DNA from 2 places in the Providencia rettgeri genome. Region 1 is predicted to be linked to the other one. Evidence: predicted binding sites of a transcription regulator. Region 1 holds the regulator's gene; the other holds the start of a gene.
The links. Region 1 encodes PurR, which represses purine synthesis genes. Its sites were predicted from a motif close to CANGCAAACGTTTGCNTG; they were not measured.
Positions count from the first base shown of each region.

Region 2: a site for PurR is predicted at 4,093-4,110, ahead of purL (phosphoribosylformylglycinamidine synthase). Genes of this name have one in related genera too.

Region 1 covers NZ_CP163512.1:1,829,456-1,838,985, reverse strand. The annotation lists gene AB6N04_RS08345 (MATE family efflux transporter) at 1-772, opposite strand, end outside; gene AB6N04_RS08340 (riboflavin synthase subunit alpha) at 1,049-1,714, shown strand; gene AB6N04_RS08335 (putative quinol monooxygenase) at 1,909-2,181, opposite strand; gene AB6N04_RS08330 (helix-turn-helix transcriptional regulator) at 2,206-2,964, opposite strand; gene punC (purine nucleoside transporter PunC) at 3,317-4,537, opposite strand; gene punR (DNA-binding transcriptional activator PunR) at 4,660-5,565, shown strand; gene purR (HTH-type transcriptional repressor PurR) at 5,723-6,748, opposite strand; gene sodB (superoxide dismutase [Fe]) at 7,344-7,922, opposite strand; gene AB6N04_RS08305 (Grx4 family monothiol glutaredoxin) at 9,228-9,530, shown strand, end outside.
Region 2 covers NZ_CP163512.1:878,937-886,051, reverse strand. The annotation lists gene purL (phosphoribosylformylglycinamidine synthase) at 122-4,009, opposite strand; gene mltF (membrane-bound lytic murein transglycosylase MltF) at 4,339-5,937, shown strand; gene tadA (tRNA adenosine(34) deaminase TadA) at 5,965-6,456, opposite strand; gene leuE (leucine efflux protein LeuE) at 6,550-7,115, opposite strand, start outside.

The sequences.
Region 1 (9,530 bases):
CAGCAAATAACGTGACCTCAAAGAATAGCGCTAAGCCAATAGGTGTTCCTAACACAATAATACGTTTTAAAATCAATGGGTTTGGCGATGTAAAAGGAACAGTAGGGCGAATATCGCGCTGTGCGGAAGCACGCCTCACATACCATCTCATCATCATACACATGGCCCAATACACGGATGCTGTGGCAACGCCACAACCGACACCACCAAGCGCAGGGGCACCGAAATGACCATAGATAAAAATATAGTTAATGGGGATATTAACCATTAAGCCCAGAAAACCGATAACCATCCCCGGTTTGGTTTTTGAAAGTCCTTCACATTGACTACGGTATACTTGGTAGAATAAATACCCTGGAGCCCCCCACATAATGGCATGTAAGAAACGTACCGATTTATCGGCAAGTTCGGGATCAATGTGTGGCATGTTGCTGATAATTAGCTTGCTATTATAAAGCAAACACATAATACCTAAGGCTAAAAATAGGGCTAACCATAGACCTTGCTGAATTTGATCGCCAATTAAATTACGGCGACCTGAGCCATTCATTTGAGCAACGATAGGTGTCAAGGCCATTAGTAGCCCCTGACCAAAGAGAATAGCTGGCAGCCAGATGGAAAAACCAACTGCAACTGCGGACATCTCGATTTCGCTGACACTACCTGCCATAACGGTATCGACAAATCCCATGGCGGTTTGTGAAAATTGAGCTAAAACGATAGGGATCCCGAGAGCCAACAAGCTACGCGCTTCTGTAAAATATTTCTGCACGCATACACCTTTATAATAAAAATAATGAAGAAGAAAAAACGAGAAAAATAAATGATTTAGTCGTAAATCAAAGTGTTGTTAAAACCCTTCATTCTATCTTGTTTGCCCCGGTATTCCAATAAAGATATTCTGCTTATTAATGAAAGAGCACTTTTGTTACTTAGTCTATTTGATTACGGGGAGTTAAAGCGTCTGTTACTGACCACTCAAATAAGATAGATCTCAAAAAAAACTTAGGTAAACTGAGTTAATTCATTCACGACACAGAGAGTCATTATGTTTACAGGTATTGTTCAAGCGACTGCGCCAATTATTGAAATTACGGAAAGAGCAAATTTTCGTACTCATGTCATGAAATTCACCCCTGAATTACTGGTTGGTTTAGAAACGGGTGCCTCTGTTGCCCATAATGGTTGCTGTTTAACCGTCACTAAAATTGATGGTGAAAGAGTTAGCTTTGATTTGATTAAAGAAACATTGCGCCTGACGAACCTGGGTGACTTGCATGAAGGTGACGTTGTCAATATTGAACGTGCTGCAAAATATGGTGATGAAATAGGTGGTCATGTGGTGTCCGGTCACATCATGACAACTGCTGAAATCAGTAAAATTTTCACGTCTGAGGATAATCATCAAATTTGGCTATCTATTTATGATAAAACCTTGATGAAATATATTTTGCATAAAGGGTTTGTGGCTATTGACGGTATTAGCCTTACCGTTGGTGATGTCATCAATAACCGTTTCTGTGTGCACTTAATCCCTGAAACGTTAGAAAGAACTACGCTAGGCCAAAAGCGCTTAGGGGATAAAGTGAATATTGAGATAGACCCACAAACTCAAGCGATCGTAGATACCGTTGAGCGAGTGCTGAATCAAAAAGAACAAGAAAAACTTTTACAACAAGGGAACGACGTTGTCGAAGAGGCACAGGGCAAGTAAGTAACAGGCAATATCAATTAGACAATAATCAGGCTATAGCACTAGGTTGGTGCTATAGCCTGAATAAAAAGTAAAATTTAAGTTGGTAGGGGGCTAAAAGGATAATCAACAGCAACATTATTAGAAATATCAAATCAATAACGCCACTGGCTGTTAAAACAGCCAATTTGATTAAAACCTTCTATTTTTTTCGGCTATTTTTCACTTAAATTAACAGAAAAACTGGCATTATCACGTTCAATAGCTTCAACTAAGCGCCTGAAATGTGGACTGTTTTTATGCATCTCTAATGCCTGAGTGTTTTCCCACTCTTCGAAAACAATATAGCCATTTTCTTTAGCCATAAGATCATATTGAATGCATCCTTTCTCACGGCGACTTAGTCTTGCTAAGTCACGAACGATTTCTCTCGTTAAATACCCATCCGTTCTTTCAGTTGTAATTTGGGCATACACAACAATACTCATTCCGTTCTCCTTATGTATTAAGAACTATCTTAATGGGTACTTGGTTTTTGTATTGTAAAAAAGCGAATAATCTGATTTTAAAAAGGCCGACGGGGTCATAGTAAAGTATCTTTTGAAATCTCGGTAGAAATGAGATTGATCATAATAGCCCGTTTCAAACCAACGATAAGTATCTTGCTCTATCACCATACTTTTTAAAACATGTTCTAAACGGCAATTGATCTGGTAGCGTTTTGGTGTAATACCGTACTCTTTTAGAAACTCTTTTTGAATGACGCGCAGATGTAAACCTGTCTCATCGGCTATTTCTGTGATTTTTTTTGTCGGATTACGATAGAGTAATTCGATAATTTCATCGGTAAAATGGGGTTTTTTGCTTGCTTTTGTTTGTATAAAGCAATCTAATAATTCTTTAAAGGATGAACTCGCGAGCGCTTCAAACCAATTATCTTGCCAAATTTCCCCCAAGGCGATGGGTCTATCGGTATAATTAAATGTACGTTGTGGTAATAAAAAACGTAATGCGTCGTGGCGAATACGCAATACCATGGTTTTTGTCTGGTTTGGATTGGCGGTAAACGTATTGACTCTCGGTATGATAAGTTGAAACGGATTTGTGACGCTGTGCCCGTCCGCAGACATGCATATGGGATCCGATGAAACCCAAATTTCAGCGCCTGTTCCTGGGAAAATTTTAATCGCACTGGTGAACTCTTTGATAATCAAAATTGAACTCACAAAGTCTTTTAGTTCATCGGGTGGATAATATTGTTTCAACATCATACTTGAGCACTCATTATTAGATATAGTAATGATAGCGTTTTTTGACAAGAAAAATAACCATTTAAAGCAAGAGTATTAGAAGAAAAAAAAATAAAATCTCTTTTTGGTAGTGTAATGCGCTTTAATTAGCGGATAGTAGTCAATGGATAATGTATTAAATCGTATTTTTAAGTCAATACATCCCTATTACTGAATGTAACAGCAGCACAGAACATGCGTGTTATTAGTATTAAGGGGGAGCCATTCTGCTGATTTTTACCGTGAGAAAAGGTCAAAAGGAAACGGGTAGGTGAGATAATAGAAACCATGCCGTAGCTAGCGACATGGTTCTTAGACTAACAATATAATAATATTAATTTGCTTGGCAATCAGCCTGCTGTAGTGCCTTTTCAGATTTGACTGCGCAACGCTGCATAAAATAACCGATTGTCATTGGGAGAATGGTAAATGCCATAACCCCTGTTGTTGCAAGCAGTGGGTCAAAGGTTAAAGCAGAAACCAATAAACTTGCTAAGAAGCATAACCCGAGTTGTAAGGCATTTTGTAAGGCTGCCGCTTTACCACTTGCAGTTGGGAATGCGTTTAAGGCTTTTGAAACTGCTATCGGATATGATGCGCCGTTCATGGCCGCCATAAAGCAAAATGGAATTAAAATCATGGTTAATGACGGTGTGGTATAAATTGCCATGACGAATAAGAGAGACATGCTGACCCCATAGCCAATTAATAGCAGAGGGAACAAGGTTTCAGCACGTATTTTGGCTAAAACAAGACGGCAACCATAACCACCCACGATGAATGCGAGCGTTTGAGGAATATAGCTCAATCCAATATCCGCAGGGTTAAAGCCCATATTGCGTAGAATAAAAGGTGAGCCTGTTAACCAAGCAAAAAAACCAGCACTGCAAGAAGCATAAATTAACACGTTACCACTGAAAATAGGGGAACTGAGCAATTTAGCAAATGAGATTTTGGTTTGAGGCTGGCTATCATCTTCGTGTTTTTTAACAGAAACATTTTTGAGGAAACATGTCGGTAGCAGTAATAAAACGCCGACAGCCATTAAAATTAAAAAGATAACTTCCCAAGTTTGGTGCTCAAGCACCCATGCGCCTAATAAAGGGGCAAGAGCAGGAGAGAGCGCGACCAATGGCATAATTGAGGCGAAAACTTTTTGCGTGTTAGCTTCATCATAACGGTCAATTACAAGAGCTTGCCATAAAACGGCAGCGGAGCATACGCCAACAGCTTGTAAAAAACGCAAAGTTAACAATTGTGTCGCTGTTGTGACCCAAAAGATAGCTAAACTGCTCACAATAAAGAGAGTTAGGCCAACAATTAATACGGGTTTGCGGCCCAATTTATCTGAAAGCGGTCCCCAAAGAAGTTGAGCAAATGCAAAGCCCGCTAAAAAGATACTGAGAGAAGCACTGATAGCCCCTTCTGTTGTGTGCAAAGAGGTTTGCATTGCACCAAAAGCAGGCAGGTACATATCAATGGCTAAAAACCCCAACATACTTAATCCGGCAAGGTAAATCATAAACCCAGGGGAGTTTTTTTTCACAGTCGTCATAATTATTTACTTATTTGATATTAAAAAAATGTTAACGGTGACGCCATTGTATAGGCTATTTTTTTGTATTGTGAAACGGTAATATTTGGATCTTGCTATCAAAATATTTGAAAGGAGATACTATGTGGTCAGCTCATGCACTAGAAGTGATTGATGCGGTTGCTCGGACGGGGAGTTTTAGTGGTGCCGCAGATGAGTTGCACCGCGTGCCTTCAGCAATCAGCTATACGGTTAAACAAGTTGAAGAATGGTTAGCGGTTCCCTTGTTTGAGCGTCGGCATCGAGATGTCGTCTTAACCGAGGCTGGACTTATTTTTATTAAAGAAAGCCGTTCTGTTATCAAAAAAATGACACAGACACGTCATCAATGCCAGCAAGCGGCGAATGGTTGGCGAGGGCAGTTTAGCATTGCGGTTGACTGTATTGTTAAGCCACAGCGGACTGAGCAACTTATTCTCGATTTTTATCGACACTTTCCTGATATCGAATTGTATATACATTCCGAGGTGTTTAATGGTGTTTGGGATGCATTAGCCGATGGGCGGGTAGATGTCGCTATTGGGGCAACCCGCGCTTCACCGATTGGCGAGCGATACAGCTTTCGTGATATGGGGTTTATGTCATGGATGTGTGTTGCAAGCCCAGATCATCCTTTAGCAAAAATAGGCCATAATTTGACGGATGATCAAATGCGAGAGTACCCAAGCCTCTGCTTAGAAGATACTTCCCGTAGCTTACCCAAACGTGATACTTGGGCGTTAGATAACCAACGACGTTTAGTGGTTCCCTATTGGGAAAATGGGTTGGCGTGTTTAGCGAATGGACTTTGTGTGGGTATGGTGCCCGAGCATCGGGCTGCGCCTCTATGTGCAGAAGGTAAATTGGTGGAGTTGACATTGGCGCAGCCATTTCCATCAAGTCCATGCTGTTTAACGTGGGTAGAAAAAAACACCTCTCCCGCGCTAAGTTGGTTATTGGATTATCTTGGTGATAGTGAAACACTCAATGCGGAATGGTTATCCATTTAAGCTTCGCAATCGACGATGGTCGATTATTCAGACGTGGATAAACACAAGCTGTTTGGCGATAGGTTAGATTGGTTTTGCAAGTTAATGTGTTGATTTTCACCTAATAATACAAAGTGGGAAAAACCGTGTTTTTATCCCACTTTGTCAACAACCTCAATTAGCGACGATAGTCGATAAATGGCCCATCAGCGACCGAACGGCGCTCAACAAGGCGAGGATGAACTTCGATAGTTTGAGCGTCTTCGCGTTTATTCACGATGCGGTCTAGTAACATTGCGAACGCCATTTGCCCCAAACGTTCTTTAGGCTGGTGGATTGTTGTCAATGCAGGGGTGAAATAACGCGCATTTCGTACATTGTCGTAGCCAATGATTGATATATCTTGTGGAACACGTAAGCCCATTTCATCAGCAGCACAAATTGCGCCCATAGCCATAATATCACCACCACAAAAAACGGCGGTAGGGCGCTGTTTGTGGCTTAAAATCTGCATCATCGCTTTATAACCTGACTCAGGCTCAAAATCCCCTTGGACAATCCACTCTTTCTTTAAGGTAATTTTAGCTTCTTCCATGGCTTTTTGGAAACCAGTTAAACGGCCGATCCCTGTATTTCGCTCAAGGGAACCTGGGATCACGCCAATATCACGATGACCTCTATCAATCAGATAACGTCCTGCGAGGTAACCACCGTGGAAGGAGTTATCAATGATGCTATCAGTGAAATCCCCTCGGGATGTTCCCCAATCCATCACAACCATAGGAATATTGCGGTAATCTTCAAGCATGCCAATGAGTGTGTCTGGATATTCGGAACACATCACCAATAGGCCATCGACACGTTTTTGTGCCAACATCTGTAAGTAGGCTTTTTGTTTACCTAAATTATTGTGAGAGTTACAGAGGATCAGTGTGTAGCCTTTTTCATAGCAGCTATTTTCAACGGACTCAATAACCTCAGCAAAATAAGGTGCCTCGCTGGATGTTGCCAGCAAACCAATCGATTTGGTGTGATTTACTTTTAAACTACGGGCAACCGCACTAGGTGAATAATTGAGCGCTTTGATTGCAGCCCAAACTGCCGCTTTAGTGTCATCAGCCACAAAGCGCGTTTTATTAATAACATGGGATACGGTCGTGGTGGAGACGCCAGCGCGTTTTGCCACATCTTTAATCGTTGCCATGGGGGAATAAAACTCCTGACCAACTATAGGTCTCTCTAAGAATTCTAGTTAAAAAATTACCTGCATATTGATGCATAGATCCTTTGCTGGCAATAATTTAGCGATTTGTTGTCGATTTTGTCTGATCTAGCGCAAAAACGAAAGAAATAATTGATGTTATAACATGTGATATAGACACTGGTTTTGCTTTTTTGGATGTGTATACTTAATAGCCTTACTGTTTGTACGGTTATTATTGGCTCAATTTTGTTAGGATGAGAGGAACTCATGGATACAGATTTTAAGTATGGAATTCTAGCTGCACTGGGTACACTGGTGATGATTATCTTTATTGGTGCACATATCTTCTAGTTATAGTTTCATCTTCATCGGATGAATTGCATAAGGGCGAGTATTCACTCGCCCTTATGTTGTTGACAAAGTGGGATAAAAGCGTGGTTTTTCCCACTTTGTGTTATCAGGTGAAAATCAATATATTGATTTTCCTTGTTTATTTTCAAAACCTATCCAACCTGCCGCCAAACATGTTATGTTTGTCAGCAGTCTGAGGGCGAGTATTCACTCGCCCTTACTCTATTTAGAAAACGTATTAATATTATGCTAAGTTTTCTTCTACGAATTTCCAGTTTACCAGTGCCCAGAAATTTTCTAAGTATTTAGGGCGCGCATTACGATAATCGATGTAATAAGCGTGCTCCCAAATATCAACAGTTAACACAGGTTTATCATCACCAGAAATTGGTGTTGCTGCGTTAGACGTATTAACGATAGCTAAACTACCATCGGTTTTTTTAACTAACCAAGTCCAGCCAGCACCAAAGTTTTTGGTTGCTGCGTCGGTAAACTGCGCTTTAAACTCCGCAAAAGAACCAAAGGCTTTATTGATAGCATCTGCAACTTTACCGGTTGGCTCACCACCGGCATTTGGTGCTAAGCAGTTCCAATAGAAAGTGTGGTTCCATACTTGAGCTGCGTTATTAAACACACCAGCGTCAGACGTTTTAATAATTTCTTCTAAAGATTTACCTTCAAAGTTAGTCCCTTTGATTAAGTTGTTTAAGTTAACAACGTAGGTATTGTGGTGCTTACCATAGTGGTATTCTAAAGTTTCAGATGAAATATAAGGTTCTAAAGCATCTTTTGCATACGGTAGAGCGGGAAGTTCAAATGACATGATGTACTCCTTGATTGCTTTTGTATCAAAACATACGGGTGTTTGCTCGTAAAGTGAGCGAAATATTGTGCTTCATTGTTTATCTACAGTTTTTTGCCAAATGGCCTGTATGATCCTTAATATATTAATAGTAACACGATTAACCCTATAAAGGGTAAATGTAATCGTATTAGTAAGGGGGATTGATCTTTGTTGGTCAATTTTTATTCTAATTAATGCCAGTTAGGCAAGGCACGAAGTTCGCCGCCGAGTGAGCCGGGCAGGAGCCTCTCAAGGCAGCATCAAATAAGTGAAACGTGTTTTAATCGAACCCGTAGGGCAGCGTTTAGGCTCAATATTTTATTTAAATAGTCGTCAGTCAGCACGATGAATACATTTAGCTGTTTTTTGACCTTTTTAGCGGTGAGAATCAGCAGTAAAGATAAACAGCCTCTAGTTCCAGCCAATGAAGGTTCTTATTAAAAAAATGACATTAAAAAAGGTGATAGCTGCAAGCAGGTAGATATAAGCCTTAAAAAAAAGGGGGGTTATGTCGGGTTGAACCTGATCTTTAATCATAAAAAATGCAATGAAAACAAAGAATAGGACGATTATAAAAATAGTTATAATAAGGCTGCTGTACATAGGATTTTAATATTAGAAAAATATAATTTTATCCTTATTGCCAAGTTGTGCAAGTACGCTAAGAGGGACAAACGGGTAATCGAAGAGGTCGCTACTTGATAAAAATAATACGAATATTCTATTAATCTCAATTTAATCAATCGGTTATAATTTATGGTGTAGCTCTTATTACGATACGTTTGGATTGTTTCTGACAACTTTTTGGCTGCGGATAATAAATAGTTCCCCCAATTGATAACCTCTAGCTTGTAAAAGAGTGAAGGGGAGGCTATTCAATGAAGGAGGAGAGCTTTCATTGTTAAAGTAGAGGTTAACTTAATTGAGTTGATTTATTGTAACGCTTATAGATAGAAGTAAGGTGATTAGCAAAAAAATAGGCTGAACATGTTGCCGAATAAGCAAAATGGCAGATAGGTAGATGCTGAACTTTAACAATATGCCTTGAGTCGAAATGATCTCCTGCTGTAAAGGGAGGCGTAGATTTATTTGACTTGAATCATAAATAAGTCACAATAGAAGCAAATTAAAGGAGGGGGATCCCCCCTCTTTTTTCATACAAAATAGTCGTTAATATATTCAGAACGAAATATCGTCTTGCGCAGTATATTTTAGGGCTAAAAATCACTTATCTAGTTGATAAATAAAAATATACTCATCATGTTTAATGTTAAGGAAGTAAAAATGACAACAATTGAAAGAATTGAGCGCCAAATCAAAGAAAATCCAATTTTATTATACATGAAAGGCTCGCCAAAACTTCCGAGCTGTGGCTTTTCTGCTCAAGCAGTTCAAGCGCTGTCTTCATGTGGTGAGCGCTTTGCTTATGTTGATATTTTGCAAAACCCAGATATTCGCGCTGAATTGCCAAAATATGCAAACTGGCCGACTTTTCCACAATTATGGGTAGATGGTGAACTCGTTGGCGGGTGTGACATTATTATGGAAATGTTCCAACGTGGTGAGCTGCAATCACTCATTAAAGAA
Region 2 (7,115 bases), 950 kb from region 1:
AAGAAAGGCTGATATAAAGCTCTTAATCAATAAAGGCAATTGGCAGAAACAAGAACACCCTACCGCTATATTTTCAACTTATAACGATAGAGTGCTCGTTTACACCATTACTTGGTAATTTTTAACCTAATTGCTTACGTGCGTTGCGGAAAATACGCATCCACGGACTATCTTCACCCCATGTTTCTGGATGCCAAGAGTTGCTCACTGTGCGGAAAACACGCTCTGGATGAGGCATCATAATAGTTGCTCGACCATCTTTTGAGGTAACTGATGTGATACCATTAACCGACCCGTTCGGGTTTGCAGGGTATTGCTCCGTCACTTGCCCATAGTTATTGACGAAACGCATTGCCACTAAGCCGTTATCTTCTAATTGCTGTAAGTGCGCCGTAGCGCGAGTTTCCACTTGCCCTTCACCATGAGAAACCGCAATCGCCATACGAGAACCTGCCATATCTTGCAGCAATAAAGATGGGCTATCGGCAATTTCCACTAAACTAAAACGAGCCTCAAAGCGCTCTGAACGGTTACGAACAAAACGAGGCCAGAACTCTGCACCAGGGATCAGTTCATGTAAGTTAGACATCATCTGACAACCGTTACACACCCCCAGAGATAAAGTATCAGGGCGATTAAAAAATGCAGCAAACTCATCGCGCACTTGATTATTGAACAGAATAGATTTAGCCCAACCTTCCCCTGCACCTAAGACATCACCATAAGAGAAGCCACCACACGCCACCAGCGTTTGGAATTGTTCAAGAGATAAATGCCCCGCCAGTAAATCGCTCATGTGCACGTCAACGGCATCAAAACCGGCACGGTCAAACGCCGCGGCCATCTCAACGTGGGAGTTAACTCCTTGCTCACGCAGCACAGCAACTTTTGGGCGCACACCGGATAAAATAAATGGAGCCGCAATATCCTCTTCAATATCGTAAGTTAAGTGAGCATTTAAGCCGGGATCTTGGTTATCTTGCTTCATGGAGTGCTCTTCATCTGCGCACACTTCGTTATCACGCAGGCGTTGCATCTGCCATGTGGTCTCTGCCCACCATTGGCGCAGTAAGCTGCGTGATTCACGATAAACCACCGTATCACGGCTATTAATGATCACAATATCGTCATGAATAGCTGCACCTAAATAATGAACGCAATGAGCTAACCCTGCTTCTGCAAAACACGCTTCAACGTAAGTTCTATCTGCGCCATTGATTTGGATCACCGCACCTAATTCTTCGTTGAATAATGCCGCTAAAGTATCCTCATCAAATGAACTGATATCGACCGATATTCCGCAATGACCAGCAAATGCCATTTCGGCTAATGTAACGAACAAACCACCGTCTGAACGGTCATGGTAAGCCAATAATTTTTGCTCAGATAATAGTTTTTGAATGGTATTAAAGAAACCGAGTAAACGCTCAGGGCTATGTACATCCGGTGCTTTATTGCCTAATTGACGGTAAACCTGTGCGAGAGCCGAACCGCCTAAAGCATTTTGTCCTTCACCCAAGTCAATTAATAACAGAGCATTATCTTCTACTGTTTTTAATTCAGGTGTTACTGTTAAACGAACGTCTTCAACACGTCCGAATGCACTGATCACCAATGATAACGGAGATGTCATTTCTCGCTCTTCGCCATTTTGCTGCCAACGCGTTTTCATTGACATAGAGTCTTTCCCCACTGGGATAGTTAACCCCAGTGCTGGGCACAGCTCTTCACCTACCGCTTTTACTGCCTCATATAATCCAGCATCTTCCCCAGGGTGACCTGCTGCAGCCATCCAGTTTGCTGATAGTTTCACGCGCTTAAGATCTTGTACGTAAGAACACGCAAGGTTAGTCAGTGCTTCACCTACAGCCATACGAGCAGATGCAGCAAAATCAACTAATGCCACTGGCGTTCTTTCACCAATTGACATGGATTCGCCATAATAGCTATCTAAACTCGCCGTTGTCACCGCACAGTCAGCAACGGGAATTTGCCAAGGGCCGACCATTTGATCACGGGCAACCATACCGGTTACAGTGCGGTCACCAATGGTGATCAGAAAGGTTTTCTCTGCCACTGCGGGTAAATGTAAAACCCGTTTAACCGCTTCATTTAAATTGATGGCCGTTCTGTCTAATGCATCAGGTGCTGCTTTGAGGGTTTTCACATCACGCAGCATTTTTGGCGTTTTACCCAGTAATACATCCAGTGGCATATCAATCGGTTGATTATTGAAGTGCGCATCATTTAAGGTTAAATGACGCGCTTCTGTCGCTTCACCAATCACGGCAAACGGCGCGCGTTCTCGTTCACAAATCGCAGTAAACATATCCAGTTGCTCAGGGGCAACTGCCATCACATAACGCTCTTGAGACTCGTTGCACCACACCTCTAACGGGCTCATACCCGGTTCGTCGTTCAAAATTTTGCGCAATTCAAAACGACCGCCACGACCACCATCACTCACGAGCTCCGGCATCGCGTTGGATAGACCACCAGCACCAACATCATGAATAAACAAAATAGGGTTATCGTCCCCTAGTTGCCAACATCTGTCGATCACCTCTTGGCAGCGACGTTCCATTTCTGCGTTATCACGCTGTACTGACGCAAAATCTAAATCTGCGTCTGACTGACCTGATGCCATTGATGATGCTGCACCACCGCCTAAACCAATGTTCATTGATGGACCACCGAGCACGATCAGTTTCGCACCCACTGGGATCTCGCCTTTTTGTACGTGATCGGCTCGAATATTACCAATCCCCCCCGCTAGCATAATTGGCTTGTGATAACCGCGTAATTCTTCGCCATTATGACTATTCACTTTTTCTTCATAGGTGCGGAAGTAACCCAAAAGTGCAGGACGACCAAACTCATTATTAAACGCGGCTCCGCCCAAAGGGCCTTCCATCATGATATCTAGCGCGGTAACAATACGTTCTGGCTTACCAAAGTCTTCTTCCCAAGGCTGTTCAAAACCGGGAATTCGTAGGTTAGAGACGGAAAAACCCACCAATCCAGCTTTTGGCTTAGCACCTCGACCAGTGGCACCTTCATCACGAATTTCGCCACCAGAACCCGTTGCAGCGCCAGGCCACGGGGAAATTGCTGTTGGGTGGTTATGAGTTTCCACTTTCATTAAAATATGAGCATCTTCTTGATGATAGCGGTACGTACGCCCTTCTGGCTCAGGGAAGAAACGACCAACAGAAGAGCCTTCCATCACCGCTGCATTATCTTTATAAGCAGATAAGACGTGATCTGGTGTTTTTTCAAACGTATTTTTGATCATTTTAAACAGCGATTTTGGCTGTTCTTGACCATCGATCACCCAATCCGCATTAAAGATTTTGTGACGGCAGTGCTCAGAGTTCGCTTGAGCAAACATATACAATTCAACGTCTGTTGGATTACGTTTTAGACCTGTAAAGGCGGCTTGTAGATAGTCAATTTCGTCATCGGCTAACGCCAAGCCCATTTCTTTATTTGCCGCTACCAGTGCATTACGTCCGCCATTGATAATATCAATGGTTTTCATCGGTGCAGGCTGCTGATGCACAAACAAGGCCTCTGCTTGTTCAAAAGATGAAAAAATTGATTCCATCATACGGTCGTGTAACTGCGCTATCACTTCATGCCACTGCCCTTGCGTTAATGAATCCCCCTGAACATAGTAGGCAATACCGCGTTCAATGCGTTTAACTTGAGTCAGACCACAATTGTGAGCAATATCCGTTGCTTTAGATGACCAAGGAGAAATTGTACCCGGACGAGGGGTGACTAAAATAAGTTTACCGAATGGGTCATGCTCTGCCAGGGATGGGCCATATTTTAACAAACTGCTCAGTTTACCTTGCTCGCTATCACTTAACGGCGCTGATAGCTCAGCAAAGTGCATATATTCAGCATAGATATCTGTTACAGGCAGTTGTTTCTCTGCAAACAACGCCAAAAGGCGGGTAATACGAAATGCTGATAGAGCAGGTGAACCACGCAAAATTTCCATAGTCTTAATTTCTCTCTTTTAAACGCCAGCCCTGAACACGAAAGCAGGGAAACCGGAGCCCATTATAGAGTAATGTTCATCAATACGAAACCGTTTGCGTGATTAAAAATAAAGCGATTAGTTAAATATTATTATGTGCTAAATACGATAATATAGGTTGCACCGATCATAATTGTTGAGCAAAATACCCAACCACTGGAATTATAACCATTACTTAGCCATACTCTTTTTAGACACCACACAACACCAGTGATTGCACGAGAAATTATTATTTGAATAACTTAAAAGTTAACTACTTAATCATCGTGGTTATCGCGCTACTGGCTTCAATGGTCATCGGCTTTAATGTCCGCTGGCCCAATACGCAAGATTCACAAATTAATCACATACTGTCACAAGGTGAATTACGTATTAGTGCCGTCAGCTCGCCACTTATCTATATTGATGAGCAAAAACAGCTTCGTGGTTTTGACTACGAACTTGCTCAAGGCTTTGCTTCGTACCTAGGAGTTAAACTTAAGATCACTATCCGCCCGACATTCGAGCAAATTTTTATCGACCTAGAAAACGGCGATGCTGACATTGCCGTTGCTGGGCTTTTGTACAATAAAGACCGATTAACAAAAACCAAAACTGGCCCTAGCTACCTAACGGTCACTCAGCAATTGGTTTATCGCAAAGGCACTACACGCCCGAAATCATTTAATGATATCAAGGGGAAGCTGCTTGTTACCTCCGGGACAGCCCACGCCAGTACCTTAAAAGCGCTTGCTGAAGAATATCCAAACTTAAAATGGGAAGAGACATCTAAATACAATACAAATCAAATTCTTGAAATGCTCGCAGAAGGTGAAATCGACTATACCCTCGAAGACTCTATCGCTGTTGCTCTACAGCAACGGATTCACCCGCAAATTGCTGTCGCGTTTGATTTACTCGATGATCATGCTGTCACTTGGTATATGCGACGTGGGCAAGAAAACAGTTTAGATGCGGCTCTGCTTGATTTTTTTAATCAAAGTAATGAATCAGAGCTATTGGCCCGCCTGAATGAAAAATATTTTAGTCATGTGGAATCGTTCGATTATTTCGATACGATGGCCTTTATCAAAGCGATTGATAATAAGCTTCCTGAATATCAGCCTTTATTTGAAAAGTATGCTGATGTCATTGATTGGAAACTGCTGGCTGCTATTGCATGGCAAGAGTCCCACTGGGATCCCCTTGCCACCTCCCCAACTGGAGTTCGCGGTTTAATGATGTTAACTAAACCCACTGCCGCCACAATGGGGATCGCTGATAGGTTAGATGCAGAAGAAAGCATTAAAGGTGGTGCGGCATATATTGCTTATATTATGGATAAACTGCCTGAAACAATTGCAGAAGATGACCGCATTTGGTTTGCTCTGTCCGCTTATAATATGGGATACGGGCATATGTTAGATGTGAGAAAGCTCACTCAAATGCTAGGTGGTGATCCAGACAGATGGCTCGATGTTAAAGCGCGTCTTCCACTACTAACCCAGCAAAAATATTATTCGCAGCTTACTTATGGCTATGCACGTGGGCATGAAGCTTATCGTTATGTGGAAAATATTCGCCGGTATCATCAAAGCCTTGTGGGATACTTGCAAACGCAAGAACGTAAACAACATGCGCTGGATATCGCTCAGCAATCTTTAACCTATTTGGTTTTGCCTGAAAACCTAAAAGAAAACAATACTAAACTCATTGAAAACCAATCTCCCCTACCGGAACAAACCAATATGAGCCATTTAGAGGAGATAGATTCAGCGAAATCACCTCAAAAGAGCAGTGAAGAAACAAAAATGTCACTCGGTCAATACTTGATTTCATTACATCCTGACCAGCAAGGGACAAAAACGGATAGAGAACCACCGGTCATCCCCCCGTTTAAAAAACCGTAATGCTCCTTTGAATAACCTGCCAAGGCGCTAACTCTGTTGGCGCTTTTGCTCTTTCTTTTGTGCTCTGCGCATTTTGAAAAAAGCACTTAGCATTGAAGAGCACTTCTCTTCTAAAATACCGCCCGTAACTTCCACATAATGATTTAACCCTGCCTGTTGCATAATATTTATATAAGAACCACAAGCCCCCGTTTTAAAATCTTTGGCCCCATAAACAACGCGGGCAATTCGGCTGTGTATCATCGCACCCGCGCACATTATGCAAGGTTCTAAGGTAACGTATAGCGTGGTATCAAGTAGACGATAATTGTTCAATACTTGCCCAGCTTGTTGTAGAGCCATAATTTCAGCGTGAGCAGTCGGGTTATGATCAAGGATTGAGCGATTCCAACCAGAGGCTATTAACTGTTCATCTTTAACTAACAAAGCACCTACCGGGATCTCCCCTGCCTCTTGCGCTTTAAAAGCAAGTTCAAGGGCTTGCTGCATCCAGTATTCATCAATTTCTAATTGCGTCACTCTTACCTCTGGGCAATAACTCAAAGGGTAATTATTACCAAATGTCAGAGTGACTGCAATTTTAAATCTTACTCGGGGATTTCTCTATACAGACTAATTACTCAAGGCAAGTTTTGCCGCAAACCCCATAAAAAAGGCACCAACGGTACAATTACCCAGTTTAGCGAGGATCTTTTTCTCCCGTAAAAATTTAGCAATCAGATAACCACTAAAAATAAGTACGCTAAGATATAAGAAGCTCACTAGCTCCAAAATTGTCGCAAGGACTAAATAAGGTACCCACGCATTCTCGTAGTTAAAGTCAACAAACTGAATAAAAAACGAAATATAAAACAAAATTGCTTTCGGATTTGTCAGGCTTAACGCTAAAGCACGAAAAAAATGATTTTCAGACTTTAAGCTGACTGTAGCGCCTTCCCCCTCAGCCTGTGACTTGCGTTTCAATGTGCTATATAAAATTTTACAACCGAGATATAAAAGATATGCCGCACCAAGATAGCGAACAATCATAAAAAGCGTTGGTGAAGCTTTGATCACTGACGCGACACCAATAAAAGATAAAAAAACCAATATGGCATCACCTGTAAATACCCCTAACGCAGCTCGATAGCCAAACCGAGCACCACTGGAAGTACTGGTTTTGAGCACATAAATCGAAT